One region of the Streptomyces sp. NPDC002176 genome, then DNA from elsewhere that is predicted to be linked to it. Evidence: predicted binding sites of a transcription regulator. Region 1 holds the regulator's gene; the other holds the start of a gene.
The links. The regulator HrcA, encoded in region 1, represses chaperone genes, less so after heat shock. The targets are predictions, from matches to a motif close to TTNGCACTCNGNNNNNCNGAGTGCNAA.
Positions count from the first base shown of each region.

Region 2: the regulator HrcA is predicted to act here: its motif matches at 5,132-5,158, upstream of groES (co-chaperone GroES).

Region 1 is NZ_JBJDQW010000003.1:726,567-734,407, forward strand. Features, by position in the region: gene ACI2LY_RS17160 (nitronate monooxygenase) at 1-183, opposite strand, end outside; gene dnaJ (molecular chaperone DnaJ) at 260-1,399, opposite strand; gene hrcA (heat-inducible transcriptional repressor HrcA) at 1,400-2,416, opposite strand; gene ACI2LY_RS17175 (MBL fold metallo-hydrolase) at 2,575-3,297, shown strand; gene ACI2LY_RS17180 (DUF3097 domain-containing protein) at 3,332-4,147, shown strand; gene ACI2LY_RS17185 (Uma2 family endonuclease) at 4,119-4,703, opposite strand; gene hemW (radical SAM family heme chaperone HemW) at 4,803-6,035, opposite strand; gene ACI2LY_RS17195 (SpoIIE family protein phosphatase) at 6,084-7,841, opposite strand, start outside.
Region 2 is NZ_JBJDQW010000002.1:954,632-962,472, forward strand. Features, by position in the region: gene ACI2LY_RS12575 (WhiB family transcriptional regulator) at 5-328, shown strand; gene ACI2LY_RS12580 (LysR family transcriptional regulator) at 382-1,281, opposite strand; gene ACI2LY_RS12585 (MOSC domain-containing protein) at 1,362-2,030, shown strand; gene ACI2LY_RS12590 (SDR family NAD(P)-dependent oxidoreductase) at 2,073-2,846, shown strand; gene groL (chaperonin GroEL) at 2,928-4,556, opposite strand; gene groES (co-chaperone GroES) at 4,677-4,985, opposite strand; gene ACI2LY_RS12605 (hypothetical protein) at 5,306-5,809, opposite strand; gene ACI2LY_RS12610 (polysaccharide deacetylase family protein) at 5,806-6,711, opposite strand; gene ACI2LY_RS12615 (methyltransferase domain-containing protein) at 6,694-7,841, shown strand, end outside.

The DNA of each region.
Region 1 (7,841 bases):
GGTCAGCCCGCGCAGGCGCTTGATCTCGCGGTACATGCCGTCGGCGGTCTTGTATCCGGCGGCGAGGAAGCCGAGCCCTCCGGCCTCGGAGACGGCGGCGGCCAGTTCCGGCACGGCGACACCGCCCGCCATCGGGGCCTGCACGATCGGGTGCACGACGAGATCGGCCAGTGCGGAGGACATGCCCGCATGGTGTCATGTCCGCCTGACAAGTCCGAATCCGGCCCGAGCGAGGGGGCGCACGCGGCGCCCCCCGCCCTCAGCGTCCGTTGAACGCGTCCTTCAGCCGGGAGAACAGCCCCTGCTGGCCGGGCTGGAACTGGCCCGTGGGCCGCTCCTCGCCGCGCAGCTTGGACAGCTCCCGCAGCACCCGCTCCTGCTCGGCGTCGAGCTTGGTCGGGGTGGTGACCTCGACGTGCACGATGAGGTCGCCCCGGCCGCCGCCGCGCAGATGCGTGACGCCCCGGCCGTGCAGCGGGATCGACTGGCCGGACTGGGTGCCGGGCCGGATGTCGACCTCCTCCATGCCGTCCAGCGTCTCCAGCGGCACCTTGGTGCCGAGGGCCGCGGCCGTCATCGGGAGGGTGACCGTGCAGTGCAGGTCGTCGCCGCGCCGCTGGAAGGTGGAGTGCGGCAGCTCGTGGATCTCCACGTACAGGTCACCGGCGGGGCCGCCGCCGGGGCCGACCTCGCCCTCGCCCGCGAGCTGGATGCGGGTGCCGTTGTCGACACCGGCGGGGATCTTCACGGTCAGGGTGCGCCGGGAGCGGACCCGGCCGTCGCCCGCGCACTCGGGGCACGGGGTCGGGACCACGGTGCCGAAGCCCTGGCACTGGGGGCAGGGGCGGGAGGTCATGACCTGGCCCAGGAAGGACCGGGTGACCTGGGAGACCTCGCCACGGCCGCGGCACATGTCACAGGTCTGCGCGGTGGTGCCGGGGGCGGCGCCCTCGCCGCTGCAGGTGTTGCAGACGACCGCGGTGTCGACCTGGATGTCCTTGGTCGTGCCGAAGGCCGCCTCGTCCAGCTCGACCTCGATCCGGATCATCGCGTCCTGGCCGCGCCGGGTGCGCGAGCGCGGGCCGCGCTGCGACGCCGTACCGAAGAACGCGTCCATGATGTCGGAGAAGTTGCCAAAGCCACCGGCCCCGAAACCGCCCGCGCCACCGGCGCCGCCCGCCTGCGAGAGGGGGTCGCCGCCGAGGTCGTAGACCTGCTTCTTCTGCGGGTCCGACAACACCTCGTAGGCGGCGTTGATCTCCTTGAACCGCTCCTGGGTCTTCGGATCGGGATTGACGTCCGGATGCAGCTCGCGCGCGAGCCTGCGGAACGCCTTCTTGATCTCATCCTGCGACGCGTCGCGGCGCACGCCGAGAACGGCGTAGTAATCCGTGGCCACTTACGACTCCGCCAGGATCTGTCCGACGTACCGTGCCACTGCGCGTACCGCTCCCATCGTTCCCGGGTAGTCCATGCGGGTCGGTCCGACCACGCCGAGCTTGGCAACCGCCTCGCCGCCCGAACCGTAGCCGACCGACACGACGGACGTGGAGTTGAGTCCCTCGTGGGCGTTCTCGTGCCCGATACGCACGGTCACGCCCGGATCTTTGGCCTCGCCGAGGAGCTTGAGGAGCACGACCTGCTCCTCGAGGGCCTCCAGCACGGGCCGGATCACCAGGGGGAAGTCATGTCCGAAACGGGTGAGATTGGCGGTGCCGCCGATCATCAGCCGTTCCTCGTTCTCCTCGACGAGTGTCTCCAGCAGAGTGGAGAGCACTGTGGAGACCGTACCGCGATCCTCCGCCTCGAAGGCATCGGGGAGGTCCTCGACCAGACGCGGTACGTCGCTGAACCGGCGTCCGGCCACCTTGCTGTTGAGCCGCGCCCGCAGATCCGCGAGCGGTCCCTCGCCGAACGGGGCGGGGCAGTCGACCATCCGCTGCTCGACCCGGCCGGTGTCGGTGATCAGGACGAGCATCACGCGGGCGGGGGCGAGTGAGAGCAGTTCCACATGCCGGACCGTGGACCGGGTCAGCGAGGGGTACTGCACGACGGCGACCTGCCGGGTGAGCTGCGCGAGCAGCCGGACCGTGCGGGCCACGACGTCGTCGAGGTCGACCGCGCCCTCCAGGAAGTTCTGGATCGCGCGCCGCTCGGGCGCCGTCATCGGCTTCACACCGGCGAGCTTGTCGACGAAGAGCCGGTAGCCCTTGTCGGTGGGGATGCGCCCGGCGCTGGTGTGCGGCTGGGCGATGAACCCCTCCTCCTCCAGCGCGGCCATGTCGTTGCGCACGGTGGCCGGGGAGACGCCGAGGCTGTGCCGTTCGGTGAGGGCCTTGGAGCCGACGGGCTCCTCGGTGCCGACGTAGTCCTGCACGATGGCGCGCAGTACCTGCAGCCTGCGTTCGCTCAGCATGCGCACCTCCATCACGTCGCCCCACGGCCCCTACGGTGTACCGCCTGGCACTCTGCGTGCGCGAGTGCCAGACTTCCCCGGCCAGTGTACGGCCGCGGGGTGCTCACCGGGCAAGGTCGGTGCCGTCCGCCCGGCTTGTCCAGAGCTAGCGTCCGGGTATGACGGTGACTTGGGAAGACCTCGGGTGGGAGCGGCTTGCCGAAGGGGTGGGCCGGTGCCGACTGCCGGGCTGGGACTGCACGGTGGGGCTGGTGGTGGGCTCGGGCACGGCACTGGTGGTGGACGCGGGGTCGAGCCTGGCCGAGGGGGCCGCGCTGCGGTCGGCGGTACGGACGCTGGCCGGGCGGGATGTGACTCATCTCGCGCTGACCCACCCGCACTTCGATCACGTCCTGGGCACCCCCGCCTTCGCCGGGGCGGAGGTCTACGGCGCGGTCGGGCTGGACATGGTGTCCGCGCACGAGCGGGAGGCGCTGCGCCGGGACGCGGTCGACCACGGGGTCCCGGCCGGGGAGGCGGAGGCCGCCGTACGCGCCCTGCTGCCGCCCGCGCACGCGGTGTCCGGCGAGTGGACGCTCGACCTCGGCGGCGGCCGCCAGGCGCTGCTGGCCAACGTCGGCCCCGGTCATACCGCCCACGATCTCGCGGTGCTGGTGCCCGGCTCCCCCGAGGTCGTCTTCTGCGGCGACCTGGTCGAGGAGTCCGGCGAACCGCAGGCGGGCCCGGACGCGGTGCCGTCCCGCTGGCCGGACGCGCTGGACCGGCTGCTGACCCTGGGCGGCGAGGACGCGCTGTACGTACCCGGTCACGGAGCGGTGGTCGACGCGGCTTTCGTACGACGCCAACGGGACGCCCTGGCAGCGCGTTTCGGCGTGTCCTGAGTGTCGCGCGGCAACTTCTCCTATCGTCTGCGAAATGCGCGACTACTCCCCCGACCTGACCGCTCCCTGGAAGAAGCCGCAGCCGGTGCCCGAGGTGGCGGCGGAGGCGGGGCTGGTGGTGGAGGAGCCCGGTACCGGGTTCTGCGGGGCGGTGATCCGCTGCGAGGCGGGCACGGTCACGCTGGAGGACCGCTTCGGCAAGCACCGGGTGTTCCCGCTGGAGCCACGCGGCTTCCTGCTGGAGGGCCGCCCGGTCACCCTGGTCCGCCCGGCCGCCGCCCCGCTGAAGCCCGCCCGCACCGCCTCCGGCTCGCTCGCCGTCCCGGGCGCCCGTGCCCGCGTGGCCCGCGCCGGGCGGATCTACGTCGAGGGCAGGCACGACGCCGAGTTGGTCGAGAAGGTCTGGGGCGACGACCTGCGCATCGAGGGCGTCGTCGTGGAGTACCTGGAGGGCGTGGACGACCTGCCCTCGATCGTGGCCGAATTCGGCCCCGACGCGGATGCCCGGCTGGGCGTCCTGGTGGACCATCTGCTGCCCGGCACCAAGGAGTGGCGCATCGCGCAGTCGGTGACGAGTGAGCACGCGCTCGTGGTCGGCCACCCGTACATCGACATCTGGGAAGCGGTGAAGCCCTCAGCTCTGGGCATCCCCGCCTGGCCCCGCGTCCCCCACGGCCAGGACTGGAAGAAGGGCGTCTGCAAGGCGCTCGGCTGGCCGGAAAACACCGGTGCGGTGTGGCAGGCGATCCTGGCGAAGGTGACGTCTTATCGGGACCTGGAGCCGGAGTTGCTGGGGCGGGTGGAGGAGCTGATCGACTTCGTCACAGCAACGGGAAGCGGTGAGGCTTGACGTCGGGGAGGGTTCCGAAGCCGCTGGTGTCGATTTCGATTCCGAGCGCCTCGGGCGTCAGCGTCTCGCCGAACTTCTGCTTGTGCTGCCTCTTGTAGTCGGCCCGCTCCCCTTTACCCGTGGGCTTCTCCAACAGAACACACTGCGCCATGATCGGGTCGATGATCAGGTAGACCGGGATACCGGCAGCGGCATAGATCGATCGCTTCACGCTGTAATCCCGCTCGACGCTGGTCTTGGACACCACCTCGACGACCATGGTGACCAGGCTCGCCGGGAGGAGCCGTCCCGAGGGGGGAAGGACTTCGGGAGCCACGACCACGAGATCCGGGACGGGCTCACTGGCTTCGTCGACGATGTCGACATCTTGGGTCTGCAGGGGATACCAGCGATCCAACGGGATCTGCCTCTGCGTGAGCAACACGATGAGGTTGTGCACCAGATCCGGGCTCGCCATCATCACGATTTCCCCCCGCAGAAGCTCCACCTTGAGTCCGTCGGGCGGGACGAATCCCTCGAAGAACTCCGCGACTCCACGTTCGTCCACAGCGGTCATCTCCGTGGCCTCCACATTCGCCGCTTATTGTCAGCGGCAGCTTATGAACCAGGTTATGGACCAACCCGGCGTTCCGCAGTCATTCACCCCGGCGAGTGATCAGTCCACCAGATCCCGCACCACCGCGTCCGCCAGGAGCCGTCCGCGCAGGGTGAGGGCCGCGTGGCCCTCGGAATACCGCTCAGGGCGGAGGAGGCCGTCCGTCAGGGCGCGGGCGGCGGCGGCCAGACCGGCAGGCTTGAGCAGGGACAGCGGGACGCCGTCGCGGAGGCGGAGTTCCAGGAGGATGCGCTCCACCCGGCGGTCCTCCTCGGAGAGGAGTTCGCGGCCCGCGCCCGGGGTACGGCCGGAGGCGAGCGCGGCGGCGTACGCGCCGGGGTGCTTGACGTTCCACCAGCGCACCCCACCGACGTGGCTGTGGGCGCCGGGGCCCGCGCCCCACCAGTCGGCGCCGCGCCAGTACAGCTCGTTGTGCAGGCAGCGGGCGGCCTCGGTGGTGGCCCAGTTGGAGACCTCGTACCAGTGCAGGCCCGCCGCGGTGAGCAGCTCCTCGGCGATGAGGTACCGGTCGGCGTGGGTGTCGTCGTCGGTCATCGGGACCTCGCCGCGCCGGATGCGCCGGGCGAGCTGGGTGCCCTCCTCGACGATCAGGGCGTAGGCGCTGATGTGGTCGGGGCCCGCGCCGAGCGCCGCTTCCAGGGAGGCGCGCCAGTCGTCGTCGGACTCGCCGGGGGTGCCGTAGATCAGGTCGAGGTTGACGTGCTCGAACCCGGCGGCGCGGGCTTCGGCGACGCATGCCTCGGGGCGGCCGGCGGTGTGGGTGCGGTCGAGGATCTGGAGGACGTGCGGCTTGGCGCTCTGCATGCCGAAGGAGAGCCGGTTGAAGCCGCCTTCGCGCAGGGTGGCGAGGTAGGCGGGGTCGACGGAGTCCGGGTTGGCCTCGGTGGTGATCTCGGCGTCGGGCGCCAGGCCGAACTCGTCCCGGATCGCGGCCAGCATCCGCACCAGGTCCCCGGCGGCCAGCAGGGTGGGGGTGCCGCCGCCGACGAAGACCGTACGGACCTCGCGGGGGTCGTCGCCGAGCACCTTGCGGGCGAGCCGGATCTCCTCGACGACGGTGTCCGCGTAGTTGTCCCGCGAGGCGAGGACACCGCCCGTGCCGCGCAGCTCGGTGGCGGTGTAGGTGTTGAAGTCGCAGTAGCCGCAGCGGGTCGCGCAGTACGGGACGTGCAGATAGAACCCGAGGGGCCGCTCGGCGGCACCGGCGAGCGCGGCGGCGGGCAGCGCGCCGTCGTCGGGGACGGACTCGCCGTCGGGGAGTGCGGAAGGCATGTCCTCCATTGTCCCGCACCGCGCGCGGGACCCGGTTCACCGTGCCTGTCACTGCGCCTGGAGCACCAGCAGGGCGAGATCGTCCTCGGGTTCGTCCTCGCCGAAGCCATGCACCAGGTCGCGGATGCGGTCCGCGATGTGCTCGGCGCTCAGGCCCGTACAGCCGGACAGGGCCCGGGCGAGGCCGTCGCCGTCGTCGAACTGGTCGGTGCCGGAGCGGCGCTCGGTCACGCCGTCGGTGACGCACAGCAGGCTGTCGCCGGGGCGCAGCTCGATGGTGTCGCTGGTGTAGGTCTCGTCCTCGACGACGCCGAGCAGGGTCTGCGGGCGGGCGACGGTGCGCACCTCGCCGCCGGGGCCCAGCACCAGGGGCAGCGGGTGTCCGGCGGAGGCGAGGGTGCAGCGGACGCCGCCTTCGACGGGGGTCAGCTCGCCGTAGAGCAGGGAGAGGAAGCGGGTCTGTGGGCCGTCGCCGGGGGCGAAGGGGCCTCCTCCGGCGGCGATCAGGGCGCGGGCTGCGGCGTCGGCGGCCTCGGTGGCGTCGTCGAGGAGGAGCTGGTTGAGGCGGTCGAGGACGTCCGCGACGCCGTATCCCTCGCGGGCGAGCAGCCTGAGCCAGGGCCGGGCGAGCCCGATGACGACGGCGGCCTCGGGGCCCTTGCCCTGGACGTCGCCGACGGCGAAGCACCAGCGGCCCCGGCCCGTCGGGAACAGGTCGTAGAAGTCGCCGCTGGGGCCGCCCTGGTCGCGGGGTTCGTAGACGAGGGCGCTGGTCATGCCGGGGATCTCGGCGACGGCGCCGGGGAGCAGGCCGCGCTGGAGGACGGCGCTGATGGTGGCCTGCCGGGCGTACTGGCGGGCGGCGCCGATGGCGAGGGCGACCCGGCGGCCGAGGTCCTCGACCAGGCCGGTGACCTCGTCGGGGAAGCCGAGCAGTCCGCAGCGGCCGATGAGGAGCGTGCCCAGCGGGCGGCCGCCCGCGATCAGCCGGTAGGCGAGGGCGGTGCCGTGGGTGCCCTCGGGGCCGAGCGCGGTGCCGGGCCAGGGGTAGGGCTGGGGTCCGGAGCGCACGCCGTGGCCGGAGCGCGGCGGCTCCTTCTCCAGGGCCCCCTGGAGGTCCTCGATCCGGCTCTCGCTGGCGTGCCAGACGCGGGCGGGGCCGTCGGTGCCGCCGCGTACGGTCGCCTCGTCCTCCAGCCAGATGGCGCACCAGTCGGCGAGCCGGGGCACGATCAGCTGGCCGGTGAGGGCGGCGACCAGGTTCTCGTCGAGCTGTCCGGCGAGGAGGTCGGAGGCTTCGGCGAGGAAGGACAGGGCGCCCCGGCCGAGCCAGTCCCGGTCGCCCGCGGCGCGCTGCGGCTGCGGGGCGAGGGCTTCGGCGGCGACCAGTGCGGGGGCGGGCGCGGGGCCGTCGGGCTCCTCGGTGCCGCCGGGCGGCAGCCGGGCCCAGACGGTCTTGCGGCCGGTGCGGTAGGTGACGCCCCAGGACTCGGCGAGGGTGGCGACCAGGCGCAGCCCGCGCCCGTGCTCGGGGGTGTCGTACGGGGCCTCGCCGTCGGGGTCGCGCGGGGCGCGGGCGGGGTGCTGGTCGTGGACCTCCACGACGAAGGCGCCGTCCTCCTCCAGCCGCCAGTCGATCTCGACCGCGGTTCCGGCGTGGACGACGGCGTTGGTGACGAGTTCGCTGACGACGGCGGTGGCGTCGTCACCGAGCCGGGCGTCATCCGGGCCGGTGAGGCCGAGGTCGGCCCAGTCGGTGAACGCGGCGCGCACCAGGGCGCGGGCGGAGCCGGGTGCCGCGGGGCT
Region 2 (7,841 bases), on a different contig from region 1:
CGTAATGGCAGATTTCTCCCGCCTTCCCGGACCGAACGCGGACCTGTGGGACTGGCAGCTGCTGGCAGCCTGCCGAGGGGTGGACAGCTCGCTCTTCTTCCACCCGGAGGGCGAGCGCGGTGCGGCGCGGAGTGCACGTGAGAACTCGGCCAAGGAGGTCTGCATGCGGTGCCCGGTCCGAGCGCAGTGCGCGGCACACGCGTTGGCGGTGCGTGAGCCGTACGGCGTGTGGGGCGGGCTGACCGAGGACGAGCGCGAAGAGCTGATGGGCCGGGCGCGCAACCGGCTGGTGTCCACCACCAGCGGGGGCGTCGGCCCACACGCCTGAAGGAACGTTTCTGCAATCCCCCGGGCACGCACCCGCGTGCCCCTGACCCGTGCCTACGCGCGGGACGCCGCCCGGCCCAGCTGCTCCAACGTCGCGGCCACGGCCGGGACCTGGGCCAGGTCGGGGAGGGTGAGGGCGACGATCTCCCGTCGTACCGCGGGCTCCAGCCGGACCACACGCACCCCTCTGGGCCGTACCGACTCCACCGCCAGGCGGGGCAGTACGGCGACGCCCAGACCGGCGCCGACCAGGCCGACCACGGCCGGGTAGTCGTCGGTGGCGAAGTCGATGCGGGGGGTGAATCCGGCGCCCTCGCAGACCCGCACCAGCTGGCCGCGGCAGCGCGGGCAGCCCGCGATCCAGGGCTCCTCGGCCAGTTCCCCGATGGCGACGGCGTCGGCGCCCGCGAGCCGGTGCCGTTCGGGGACCAGGGCGACCAGACGGTCCGTCAGCAGCCGTCGTACGACCAGGTCGTCCCACTCCTCGGTGGGGGCGGCGCCCTCGTAGCGGAAGGCGAGGGCCAGGTCGCAGTCGCCCTCGCGCAGCAGCTCCACGGACCTCGGCGGTTCGGCCTCCTCCAGGGAGACGCGGGTGCCGGGGTGGGCGGCGCGCAGGGCGGCGAGGGCGGTGGGGACCAGGGTGGAGGTGCCGCTGGGGAAGGAGACGAGCCGGACCCGGCCCGCGCGCAGGCCCGCGATGGCGGCGACCTCCTCCTCGGCGGCGGTGAGCCCGGCGAGGATGCCGGAGGCGTGCCTGACCAGGGCTTCTCCGGCCTGGGTCAGCCGCATCTCGCGGCCGCCCCGGACCAGCAGCGGGGTGCCGACGGAACTCTCCAGCGCCTTCATCTGCTGGCTGACGGCGGGCTGGGTGCAGCCCAGCTCGCGCCCCGCCGCCGAGAAGGAGCCGGTGGCGGCGACGGCGCGCAGGACGCGGAGATGGCGGGCCTCGATCACTCTTCGAGCATAAGGCGTGCTTGGGAAAGGGGCTCGATATCGCGTCGACGCTTTGGGGAACGGTCACGTACCGTGCGCGCATGAAGCTTCTCTCCGTCAATCTGGGGCAACCCCGCGCGGTGCCGTACACCGACCAGGCCGAGGGGGTGACGGGCATCGACAAGCGGCCTTTCGACGGGCCGGTGCGGGTGGCGGCGCCGGGGCCGAAGGGGACCGGCGGCAGCGGGCTGGCCGGGGACGCGGTGTGCGAGCTGCGCCATCACGGCGGGGACGACCAGGCGGTGTACGCGTTCGCGCGCGAGGATCTCGACGCGTGGGAGCGCGAGCTGGGTCGGCCGCTGGGCAACGGCGTCTTCGGCGAGAACCTCACCACGGCCGGTCTCGAGGTGTCCGGCGCGCTGATCGGCGAGCGCTGGCGGATCGGTTCCCAGGTGGTGCTGGAGGTGACGTCGGGGCGGATTCCGTGCCGTACGTTCCAGGGCCACATGGCCGAACGGGGCTGGGTGAAGAGGTTCACCCGGAAGGCCGTCACGGGTGCGTACCTCCGGGTGATCGAGCCGGGCGAGATCCGGGCGGGCGACGCGGTGGAGATCGTGCACCGCCCGGACCACGGGGTGACGGCGGCGACGCAGTTCCGCGCGGTGACCACCGAGCGCGAGCTGCTGCCGTCGCTGCTCGCGGCGGGCGACGCGCTGCACGGCGAGACGCTGGCGAGGGTCCACAAGTACCTGGCGGACCAGGCACGCTGAGCGGCCGTCACCGCGGGGCCGGGGCCGCCCTACTCTTGGGCCATGACTACGGCTCTGATTACGGGATCGACCGCGGGCATCGGCGCCGCGTTCGCACGGCGGCTGGCGGCGGACGGGCACGACCTGGTGCTGGTGGCGCGCGACACGGCGCGGCTGCGGGAGCAGGCGCTCGAGTTGCACGACCTGCACGGCGTCGAGGCGGAGGTGCTGGCCGCCGACCTCGCCGAGGACAAGGGCATCGAGACGGTGGCCGAGCGGCTCGGTGACCGCCGCCGTCCGGTCGACCTGCTGGTCAACAACGCCGGGTTCGGCAACAAGGGCCGCTACCTCGACGTCTCCATGGCCGACGAGCTGCGCATGATCAAGGTGCACTGCGAGGCGGTGCTCCGGCTGACCTCGGCGGCGACGGAGGCGATGCGGGAGCGCGGGCGCGGTGGCGTGGTGAACGTCGCCTCGGTGGCGGCCTTCGTCCCGCGCGGTACGTACGGCGCCTCGAAGGCGTGGGTCGTGCAGTTCACCCAGGGCGCGGCGAAGGACCTTGCGGGCAGCGGGGTCCGGCTGATGGCCCTGTGCCCCGGCTTCGTCCGCACCGAGTTCCACGAGCGGGCCGGGATGGGCACGGACAACATCCCCGGCTGGATGTGGCTGGACGCCGACAAACTGGTCGCGGAGGCGGTGAACGACCTCGCCCGCGGCAAGACCGTCTCCATCCCCGACCCCCGCTACAAGGCCCTGATGGGCCTCGCCAAGATCGCCCCCAGGGGGCTGCTGGGCGGGATCAGCGCGCGCACGGGGCGGAAGTACGGGCCGCGCTGACGGAGGCGGGCCCGGACAGCGCTTCGCCCCGCCGAGAGAATCCCGGCGGGGCGAAGTCGGTTGCCCTAGGGGCGTTTTGCCTTAGTGGGAGTGGCCGTGGCTGTGGCCGTGGCCCGCGGTGGCCTCTTCCTCTTCCTTCTTCTCGACGACCAGGGTCTCGGTCGTGAGGAGGAGGGAGGCGATGGAGGCGGCGTTCTCCAGGGCGGAGCGGGTGACCTTGACCGGGTCGATGACGCCGGCCTTGACCAGGTCGCCGTACTCACCGGTCGCGGCGTTGTAGCCGTGGCCCTTCTCCAGGTCCTTGACCTTGGAGACGATGACGTAGCCCTCCTGGCCGGCGTTCTCGCCGATCCAGCGCAGCGGCTCGACGACCGCGTTGCGGACGACGGTCACACCGGTGGCCTCGTCGCCGGTCTTGCCGAGACCGTCCTGCAGGACCTTCGCGGCGTGCACCAGCGCGGAGCCACCACCGGAGACGATGCCCTCCTCGACCGCGGCGCGGGTCGCGGAGATGGCGTCCTCCAGACGGTGCTTCTTCTCCTTCAGCTCCACCTCGGTGGCGGCGCCGACCTTGATCACGCACACGCCGCCGGCCAGCTTGGCGAGGCGCTCCTGGAGCTTCTCGCGGTCCCAGTCGGAGTCGGTGTTCTCGATCTCGGCCTTGATCTGCGCGATGCGGCCCTGCACGTCGGCGGAGTCGCCGCCACCCTCGACGATGGTGGTGTCGTCCTTGGTGACGGTCACGCGGCGGGCGGAACCGAGCACGTCCAGACCGGCCTGGTCGAGCTTGAGGCCGACCTCCTCGGAGATGACCGTGGCGCCGGTGAGCGCGGCCATGTCCTGGAGCATCGCCTTGCGACGGTCGCCGAAGCCGGGGGCCTTCACCGCGACGGCGTTGAAGGTGCCACGGATCTTGTTGACCACCAGGGTCGACAGGGCCTCGCCCTCGACGTCCTCGGCGATGATCAGCAGCGGCCGCGAGGCGTTGCTCTGAATGATCTTCTCGAGCAGCGGGAGCAGCTCGGTGATCGAGGAGATCTTGCCCTGGTTGATCAGGATGTACGGGTCGTCGAGGACGGCCTCCATACGCTCCTGGTCGGTGACGAAGTACGGGGACAGGTAGCCCTTGTCGAAGGCCATGCCCTCGGTGAAGTCCAGCTCCAGACCGAAGGTGTTGGACTCCTCGACGGTGATGACACCGTCCTTGCCGACCTTGTCCATGGCCTCGGCGATCAGCTCGCCGACCTGCTGGTCCTGGGCGGACAGCGCGGCGACGGCGGCGATGTCGGACTTCTCGTCGATCGGGCGGGCCGAGGCGAGCAGGTCCTCGGAGATCGCCTTGACCGCGGCGTCGATGCCCTTCTTCAGGGCGGCCGGGGAGGCACCGGCGGCGACGTTCTTCAGGCCCTCGCGGACCAGCGCCTGGGCGAGCACGGTGGCGGTGGTGGTGCCGTCACCCGCGATGTCGTTGGTCTTGGTCGCCACCTCCTTCACCAGCTGGGCGCCGAGGTTCTCGAACGGGTCCTCGATCTCGACCTCACGGGCGATCGTGACACCGTCGTTGGTGATGGTGGGCGCGCCGAACTTCTTGTCGATGACGACGTTGCGGCCGCGGGGGCCGATCGTCACCTTGACCGTGTCGGCAAGCTTGTTGACGCCGCGCTCAAGGGCGCGACGGGCGTCCTCGTCGAACTTCAGTGTCTTCGCCATGACAGCGGGAGCCCTCTCGGAAAAATCTGGGTGGATGTGCCTGCGCCCCTGGACGCCCGGCTTCTTTAACGGTCGCGGGAACCAGGGGCGCAGTGATGAAGCAGATTGCTTCGGGGTGAACTACTTCTCGATGATCGCGAGAACGTCGCGGGCCGAGAGGACGAGGTACTCGTCGCCGTTGTACTTCACCTCGGTGCCGCCGTACTTGCTGTACAGCACGATGTCGCCGACCTTGACGTCGAGCGGCAGGCGCTCGCCGTTCTCGAAGCGGCCCGGACCGACGGCGAGGACGGCGCCCTCCTGGGGCTTCTCCTTCGCGGTGTCCGGGATGACCAGGCCAGAGGCCGTGGTCTGCTCGGCGTCCAGCGGCTGGACCACGATGCGGTCCTCGAGCGGCTTGATGGCAACCTTGGAGCTGGTGGTCGTCACGATCCGACCTCCCCCTTCTGAGAATTCACGGGGTTGACTGTCTGAGGTGGCGACCAGGTCGATCCGTCGTCGCGGGTGCCGGACCTGCCCGTCGCTTTGTTGGCACTCTCATGTGCCGAGTGCCAGTGCCGAGACTATGACTGGGGTTAGCACTCGGTCAAGCGGAGTGCCAATTGCCGTGCGGCGCGTCGGGGATGGGTACCTCTTTGGCGTGGCTTCACTGTGCCGTCGGGACGCGCGTCCTCAGGGGGCTGCCGCCCCCAGACCCCCGCTTCGGCCCTGGACGGGCCTCGTCCTCAAACGCCGGACGGGCTGAGGGGCTAGAGGTAGTCGGCTAGCTTTCCCGCCGTCAGGCCCCTATCCCTGGCCTCCTTCAGTACCTGCGCCGTGCGCTCGGTCAAGGTGCCGTCCCGGGCCGGGGTGATGTGGATGATGTCGCCGGGGGTCAGGTGGGCGGGGGTGCCTCGGTAGGTGAGGCCGTGGTGGGTGGTCCTGGCGCGCCAGTGGGTGGGGGCTTCGGTGTGGGTGAAGACGGTGACCGGCAGGTGGAGTTTGCCGATCAGGGCGGCCAGCCTTCGGTCGCGTACGGCCTCCTCGTCGTAGGTCAGGAAGACGACCCGGTCGGTCGTGACCACGTGGTCCACCGCGCGCGTCCCCGTACGGGCCGAGAGGGGGCGGGCCGGGTGGCGGACGCCCGCCGCGGCCTTCTTGCCGAGGCGTTCGATGGGGTCGACCGACTGGGCGCAGCCGGTGAGCAGCAGGGTGGCCGAGGCGAGCGCGACGGCCCGTGCCGCACGGCGGGTCGGCCGCGCCCGGCGCCTCACAGGTAGTCCTCCAGGCGTGCCACGGCGTATCCCTCGCGGGTGACCTTGTTGAGGAAGCGGCGCATGTCGTCGACCATCGTGCCGTCCCACTCGTCGGTGCCCCGGAAGTGGGTGAGGACGATGTCGCCCTTGCGCAGCCGCTGGTCGTCCTCGCGGTACTCCCAGTGGTCGACGAAGACCTCCTCGTTCCAGATCGGCGCGTACTTGATGCCGCAGGACTTGGCGGCGCGCAGGGTGTCCTGGTTGTAGTCGCCGTAGGGCGGGCGCAGGACCTCGGGGCGCTTGCCGTACTGCCTCTCCATGATGTCCTGCATGCCGCAGATCTCCTGGCGCTGCTGCTCGTAGGAGAGGCCGGGCAGGTAGGGGTGGGTCAGGGTGTGGTTGTCGAGCGTGTTGCCGTACGCCTGGCTCTTGCGGAAGTAGCCGTAGTCGTCCTTCACCAGGTAGTTGCTGAGGAAGGCGGTGTACGGGACCTTCAGCTCCCGCATCATCTCCAGGAACCGGGGGTCCTTCTCGGCGCCGTCGTCGATGGTGAGGAAGACGATCTTCTTGTCGGTGGGGACGGTGGTGAAGACCGGGGGGAGGTTCTCGTCCTCCTGGTGGTCCACCTGGAAGCCCGCGCGCGCGGTGATCCTCGGCTTGACCTTCGGTGGGGCCGGGGCCGTGAGCGGCACCTGGTCGAGCCGCCACTTGCGGGCCGCCGCCACCATGCGCCGCTGCTCCGCGAGGCGGGCCGCGGCGGCGTCAGGGGCCTTGGCGGGACCTCCCTGCCCCGCGGGGGCGGAGCCGGAGTCCGAGCAGCCGGTGAGGACGGCGGCGGTGGCCAGGGCGGCGACCGAGCAGCGGACGGCCAGGGACCGGGACCCGGTCCGTGATTTGTCATTTTGTACTACATGTCGCATGGTGCCGGATCTTGGCAGGCACCCGCCCCGATCCCGGCCCGACACCGCCGCCGGAGGCGCACGGTCCACCGACTGGCCCACAATGAGCCGGTGAACGACCAGCTCTCCGCCCTCCAGGGATTCCACGCGCTGCGCACCGACGAGGGCCGGGCCCTCCTCGACGAAGTGCGCGGCACCGCGCCTGCCGACGAACTCGCCGTGGCCACCCGGCTGCGCCGCACCCACCCGGCGGGGCTGGTGTCGGCCGCGCTCGGCCAGGCCCGGCTGCGCCAGCGGGCGGAGGCCAAGTTCGGCGCGGAGGACGCGCAGGCGATGTTCTTCACGCCCAACGGGGTCGAGCAGTCGACGCGGGCGAGCGTGGCCGCGTACCGCGCGGAGCGGATGCGGGCGCTCGGCATCACCTCGGTGGCCGACCTGTGCTGCGGGATCGGCGGCGATGCCCTCGCCCTGGCCCGCGCGGGCATCCGCGTCCTCGCGGTGGACCGGGACCCGCTGACCGCGGCCGTCGCGCGGGCCAACGCCGAGGCGCTGGGCCTCGCCGAGCTGATCGAGGTGCGCGAGGCCGACGTCACCGAGGTCGACACCGCCGGATACGACGCGGTGTTCGTGGACCCCGCCCGGCGCGGCGGACGCGGGCGCATCTTCGACCCCGAGGCGTACTCGCCGCCGCTGTCCTGGGCCGTGGCCACCGCGCTCGCCGCACCCCGCGCCGCCCTGAAGATCGCGCCCGGCATCCCGCACGAGGCGGTGCCCGCCGAGGCCGAGGCGGAGTGGATCTCGGACGGGGGTGACGTGAAGGAGGCCGTGCTCTGGTTCGGCACCGACGCGCCGGGCGGCATTCGCGCCACCCTGCTCCCCGTCCCCCGCACCCTCCAGGGCCGGGGCCTGCCCGACCCGGCGGTCCGCACCCCCGGCCGGTACCTCTACGAGCCGGACGGCGCGGTGATCCGGGCCCACCTGGTCGCGGAGGTCGCCGAGGAGCTGGACGGCGGCCTGCTGGACGAGACGATCGCCTACATCACCGCCGACGAACTCCGCCCGACCCCGTACGCCACCGCCTACGAGATCACCGACCGGATGCCGTTCAACGTCAAGAAGCTGAAGGCGCTGCTGCGGGAGCGCGGGGTCGG